Regions from separate parts of the Solibacillus sp. FSL R7-0668 genome, predicted to be linked through region 3. Evidence: predicted binding sites of a transcription regulator. Region 3 holds the regulator's gene; each other region holds the start of a gene.
What was found. Region 3 encodes LexA, which represses DNA repair genes until DNA is damaged. Its sites were predicted from a motif close to CGAACATATGTTCG; they were not measured.
Positions count from the first base shown of each region.

Region 1: a site for LexA is predicted at 906-919, ahead of MKX47_RS16870 (carbohydrate kinase). Genes of this name have one in related genera too.
Region 2: a site for LexA is predicted at 1,409-1,422, ahead of MKX47_RS17110 (malate synthase). Genes of this name have one in related genera too.

Region 1 covers NZ_JBBOUU010000001.1:3,368,114-3,370,324, forward strand. The annotation lists gene MKX47_RS16870 (carbohydrate kinase) at 1-892, opposite strand, end outside; gene motB (flagellar motor protein MotB) at 997-1,761, opposite strand; gene motA (flagellar motor stator protein MotA) at 1,745-2,211, opposite strand, start outside.
Region 2 covers NZ_JBBOUU010000001.1:3,415,697-3,417,907, forward strand. The annotation lists gene MKX47_RS17105 (PadR family transcriptional regulator) at 1-70, opposite strand, end outside; gene MKX47_RS17110 (malate synthase) at 288-1,145, opposite strand; gene MKX47_RS17115 (hypothetical protein) at 1,476-1,736, shown strand; gene MKX47_RS17120 (iron-containing alcohol dehydrogenase) at 1,888-2,211, opposite strand, start outside.
Region 3 covers NZ_JBBOUU010000001.1:2,574,852-2,577,062, forward strand. The annotation lists gene MKX47_RS12900 (YneB family resolvase-like protein) at 1-348, opposite strand, end outside; gene yneA (cell division suppressor protein YneA) at 335-685, opposite strand; gene lexA (transcriptional repressor LexA) at 846-1,469, shown strand; gene MKX47_RS12915 (IS3 family transposase) at 1,536-2,211, opposite strand, start outside.

The sequences.
Region 1 (2,211 bases), 790 kb from region 3:
CAATCGCTTTGTAATGCGTAATATTGCTTGCATGTCCTGCCATGACTCCTTGATCACCTAAGGTCAGCAGCACATACTCTACGCCTTTTTCGAGTAATTTTTGCACTGCCTGCTCATAGTGCTCAAATGTCTCTACCTCTTGCTGGAGATAGGTTGCTGCCTCATCACGATTGCAAATGAGGTAATTGACCCCTTGCAAATCTTGCGGCATACGTGACATTTTCGGCGAGGATACTGGAATAATTGCCAATGTGATATTACGTTGAGCGGCAAAATCCTTCACAAATTGCACCGTTTCAAGCGGACAGTTCAAATCAATGATGATACAGCTTGCATTTTGCAATGTTGCTTCATATTGCTGAATTACACTTGGTGTTAGCTTGTCATAAATCGACATATTAGCCATTGCAATCACTAGCTCGCCTGTGTGATCTAATATGGCCGTATAGGAGCCTGTAGATTCCTCTTTGATCTTTTGGGCTAAATCAAAATTAATATACGCATTGCTCGATTGCTCGATTAATAATCCGTCATGGTCTTCCCCTAATGTCGTTAAGAGCGACACAAAGTTTCCTAATCGCCCTAAATTTTCTGCAATATTACGGGCAACTCCGCCAACACTTTCTGATACAGATGATGGATTAGATGTTCCTAACTGCGTAGTGCCTTCAATTGTAAATTTTCGGTCGACATTTGCACCACCAATTGTGATTAATTGATTTTTTTCGGGTAAAACATATGCACGACCGATTATTTCACCCCGTTTAATTAATGATGAAATCATATTTGCTAAAGCGGGCCTTGACATCCCTAACTGCTCTGCCATTTCCTGCTGTGATAAATACGGGTTTTTTTTGATTAGTTGGAATACTAATTTTTCTTTTTCATTCATTAGCCTCACCTCTCAAACAAACATTTGTTTATAATTATAAACTTTTGTTTTTAGAATGTCAAAAAAATGACCAAAAAGTATATACCTTTTGGTCATCTTCTTTCTTATTCAACGATTACTTCCCCTGATTCCGTTACACGTGGTTGTACGAGTACTTCAACTCGGCGGTTCTTTGCTCGACCTTCTTCTGTGTCGTTTGAAGCAATTGGATTATATTCGCCAAAGCCTTTTACACTGAAGTATTTTGAGTCTAATTCTTTATTTCCAGCGACAACCTCTTTCATGAAGTTAACGGCGCGCATTACAGATAAATCCCAGTTCGATTCGAATTCATTTGTATTGATCGGTACATTGTCTGTATGTCCAGTAATTACGATATTACGAGGTGGGTCGAATACTAAAAGCTGTGATAATTCATCGGCAATTGTAGCATATTCCGCCTTTACATCTGCACGTCCCATATCGAATAATACACTATCACGAATCGTAATTAGTAAGCCCTCATCCGTCATTTTTGTTTCGAATTGCTGCTCCAATTCATTAATAGCAATAAACTCGTCCACACGATTTTGCGATTCTTTTAGACGCTCCTGATCCTCCATATACTTTGAAACACCTGATTGAAGATCCGTCGTCGAACCATTTGGTGTTTGAATCACTGTTGGATTTTCCATTACACCTGTGCCACTTGTAAAAATTTCATTAAATACAGCAGACATTTGCTGTAATTTTGTCTGGTCAACCGTACTTGATGCAAACAGTACGATAAAAAGCGCTAATAGCAGCGTTAAAATATCTGCATAGGGTACTAACCAGGATTCGTCGACATGTTCCTCATGCTTTTTATGTTTTTTATTCTTCTTTGCCAAGGCCACCCGCCCCGCTTTCCGTAATTTGCTTACGTTCTTCCATTGTTAAGTACGAAGCTAATTTTTGTTCAATTACACGAGGTGCTTCTCCTTCAAGAACAGATAAAATCCCTTCAATCATCAAGTTCTTTTGTTTTACCTCAACAGCTGATTTACGCTTCAATTTATTAGCAAATGGGTGCCATAAAACATACCCTGTGAAAATACCTAGTAATGTTGCCACGAACGCTGCTGAAATGGCATGTCCTAATTTATCAATATCCGTCATATCTGCAAGTGCTGCAATTAGACCTACTACCGCACCTAGCACCCCTAGTGTTGGAGCATATGTACCTGCTTGGGTAAAAATCCCCGCGCCTGAAGTATGGCGGTCTTCCATCGCTTCAACCTCTTCTGTTAATACATCGCGAATATAATCCGCAGTTTGACCATCAATCGCTAATGTCAGAC
Region 2 (2,211 bases), 840 kb from region 3:
GACTTAAAACCGCTAACGTCAATGTTCCTCTTCTCAGTTCTGTCGTTAACGAATTTAATAAATTGTTCATTGATACACCCCCAACCTCAATATTGTATGTCGTACAGTATTTATTTTATACTATGCATCATACAGTATTATTGATAGGAAATCAATTTCCAATTATTTAAACACAAAAAAAATCACAGATTAGACACGTCTAAACGGTGATCTTCATTTCCCACTATCAAGCTACTGCCTTTAGACACGAAAAAGAACAAATCTCATTCCCAGAATCCATCCTTATGCTAGTTTTCAGCTCTAGACAGTCCTTGATAATTCGGCAACTCTTGCACGATTATTCGATTCATTTTACAAAAATGTTTTAAAAATTGATTTGCTTGCTCGCGTTCCTTTGGGTTACTTTTAAGCAAAGCTATATCAAGCAAAATTTGAGCCATCCATGAATTATGAAAATAGCGGTATTTTCCAGTATTCCAAGAGGTTTTTTTAGAGGCATTTTTATTTAGATACGTATCCCATGAAGGCAGTGCGTAGGATTCTTGTTCGGTGAGTTGAAGTTGATATTTTGAGTGAGCAGGAATATACCCATCCTCACAAAGCTTCCCGATAAACTCCTCCTTCACCATATAAACGCCTAAAATCCGCCTTTCTGCTCCAGGCATATTCGAATTTTTTTCTGTTAATAAAACAGCGCTATTTTGGTGTAAGCGAATGGGCTTGTTCGGTTTTCCTTTGTCATTTCCGCTCTTTACCACACCTGAAAAAACTCGCCATTCTGAAAAGGAACTCGTCTTTTCTTCAGCGTCACACCAAAAAACCAGTTGTGATTCAGGATGGAGTTTAAATTGATTCATTAGTCTTTCATGCTCCAAACGAAGCTCTTGTTTCATTCGTTGCAATTGTCTTTCTTCTTCTTTTTGCTTTTCTTTCTTTTCTTGCTCAGCTTCTTTTTTTTGAATAATTTCTTTCATGAATATAGCGGCACCTTGATCATGCAACTCTAAGTGCTTACCGAAGACATCCGGAAAAACAAATAATTTATTTTCCGTGGCAAAATTGATTTCTACGCTCGATTCAGTTTGTTTCACTATGCTCCCCATGCCGAAAAATTTGTGCGTAACCTTCTTATTAATTAAATTCAATCGTCAAATCCTCCTAGTATAGAATTACTTGTTTTTTCCCAATAATTATAGAGTGCCCTCATATTAGAAATTCAATACTAATAATCACTTTCTAAAAAAGAAACAGTCGGTCGGCTAGATGCACCTGAAAAACAAGTGAAGCTTGCAGTGAAAGCCTTTCTAGCAGCAGCGCTTTCCGATTGAGAATTTCGTTTAGTGAGGCCTATGTCAGAAGAATTTAGATAGCCCGTTCGCTGACCAGATCATCCTTTTAGGGCCAATCTCTAATAAATATTTGTTAGAGCAAGATTATCGACAAGCGAAAATATTTTGCCTTACCTCTACAGTAGAATGCTATGCCCACATGTTTGCCGAGCAGCAAAAAATGGGGGATATATCATTAGCACCCATGTGGATGGTGCTTCGGACATCATACAAAATCAACGCTTCGGCAAAATTCATCCAACATATGATTGGGAACATATTGTGTTAGAATTAAAAAAGGCGGCCGCACAACTAGATGTACTGGCCGATACGTGTGACAAGCTACAAAAATTTGCACGTGCTGAATTGAAGTGGAATTGTGAAGAAAATTGCGGACTTACTAGATGAAAAAAAGACTGTTTAAATAGTGCAAAAAAAGAGCGTGTCCGAGAAAAATTCTGGGACACGCTCTTTGCGCCGGGGAAGGATGCTAGCATGAAGCTCCGATCACCACTGCAGCACCGCCTCAAGCGGATGATTTGAATACGAGTTTTAGTATTTAAGAAACGGTTACAGATTCATTTTGGTTAGCAGGCACCAAAGCTGGTCCCATTGCATTTGTGATAATTTGTTTAATATCTTCAAGAGTTGCTTTTCGTGGGTTTGTCGCTGCGCAAACATCTAACATCGCGTTTTTAGCTAAGATTTCAATATCTTCGTCTTTCGCACCAAGCTCACGGAAGCCACTTGGAATATTTAAGTCTTTTGCTAACGCTTCAATCACTGAAATTGCTTTTTCAGCTGCATCGCGCTTGCTTAGCCCTTCAATGTTTGCCCCTAATAACTCAGCGATTTTTGCAAAGCGTTCTTGGCGCGCTGTTAA
Region 3 (2,211 bases):
CATTTCATTTAATGCGATTGGGCCCGCATCATTTAATGTATAAACAGTGGCTTCATATTTTTGAATTAAATGGAGTACGGCCATTCGGGCATTACCTCGTCCTAAGCGCGTTTCATCTTGCACAAATAGGGCTTTTACTTGCTGCTCTTTCATAAAATCGAGCATATCTAATAATCCATCTCGATCTACTTCATACCCACTATGCTGATCTTTGTATACATAAAGCTCTGAATAGCCCAATGATTTCGCATAGCTTGTTAGCTCTTCTTGCTGGCGAACTAACGAGGTTTCTTGCGTGTCTTTTTCAGTACTAACACGGCAATATAATACTGCTTTACTTTGATTCATGATTTCTCGCTACCTTAACTGTCTTATCTCCTGATGATTCTTCGTCATTTAAGTTGGCAATATAGTTGGAATCCTGCTCTACAGGGACCATCAGTACTTGACCATATACTACCTTTTCATCTTGTAAGCCATTTTCCTTTTTTACAAAGTGAATCCAATCGTTCTTTGCCATTTTACCACGATATGTTTCTGCTAACGACCATAAAGTATCCCCCTGTGCAATGGTCACCTGTTCGTATTGTTCGATTTTTTCATCTTCAACGATAAAGAATGTAAACATAATAATAGAAAATGCCAGTACCATTGTTGTGAAACTGTTTAATTTGATTTTTTTCATCGTAAAAACCCCTTTAAAGAATGTATGTTCGGAATGTTTGTTCTCATAATAATACGAACATACGTTTTTGTCAACACCTTTTTCGAACCTATGTTTGCTTTTATTTATACATACTGATATACTGTAGTTAAGAAAATCGTATTATAAAGAGGTGAGTTCGTTGACACAAAAAATTTCTAAAAGGCAGCAAGCAATTTTAAATTTTATTAAAGATGAAGTACGTGCCAAAGGTTATCCACCATCCGTTCGCGAAATTGGAGAAGCGGTTGGTTTAGCTTCTAGTTCGACTGTTCACGGGCATTTAGCGCGTTTAGAAAGTAAAGGGCTTATCCGTCGCGACCCTACAAAGCCACGTGCAATTGAAGTATTAGATCAAGAAGCATTAACAATTCCGAAATCCGGTGTAATTCAAGTTCCTTTAATTGGAAAAGTTACTGCTGGATTGCCAATTTCAGCCATCGAGGACATTCAAGAATATTTCCCATTACCTGATACGTATGGCGCTTCTGAGGATGAATTATTTATGCTTGAGATTATGGGTGAATCGATGATTGAAGCAGGGATTCTAAATGGAGACTATGTAATCGTCAAAAAAACAGCGACAGCCAACAATGGGGAAATTGTTGTGGCCATGACTACGGAAGATGAAGCGACTGTCAAACGCTTCTACAAAGAAAAAACACATTTCCGTCTACAGCCCGAAAACAGTTCAATGGACCCTATTCTTGTGAATCAAGTTACTATTTTAGGTAAAGTAGTAGGATTGTATCGTAATATTCATTAAATAAAAAATCCTCCGCCAACTGACATGACTGAAGTGACCCCTAAAAGTTAGACACGGTTATTTCACTTAGGCAGCTTGGGTAAAATGAGTTCGGTATTGCACCGGACTCATTTTTAATTTTGCCTTCATGCGTTTCGTGTTGTAATAGTGTATATAGTTTTCAAGTTCCTTTTTAAAATGCTCGACGCTTTCAAATTCCTTTAAGTAAAGGAATTCAGACTTCATGATGCCAAAGAAATTCTCCATCACCGAATTGTCATAACAGTTCCCTTTACGTGACATGCTTTGCACAATGCCTCTCGATTGGAGCGCATGGCGATATTGTTTCATTTGATAATGCCAACCTTGATCGGAATGCATCAGTAGCTGGTGTTCCGCTGGTAATCGCTCTAACGCCTTCTCCAACATCTCAGAAACCAACGAATAGGTTGGTCTTGAGCCGATTGTATACGTGATAATTTCGCCATTAAATAAGTCTAAAACAGGCGATAAATAGAGCTTTTCGCCAAATAATTTAAACTCCGTAATATCTGTTACCCACTTCTCATTTGGGGCTTCAGCTGTAAAGTTGCGATCTAAAATATTTGGCGCAATTTTACCGACTGTCCCTTTATAAGACTTATATTTTTTCATACGCACTACGCACTTTAAACCAAGTTCTTTCATGATGCGTTGAACCTTTTTATGATTCACTTTTTGTCCACGATTCGCGAGCTCATCGCGAATACGACGATAGCCATAA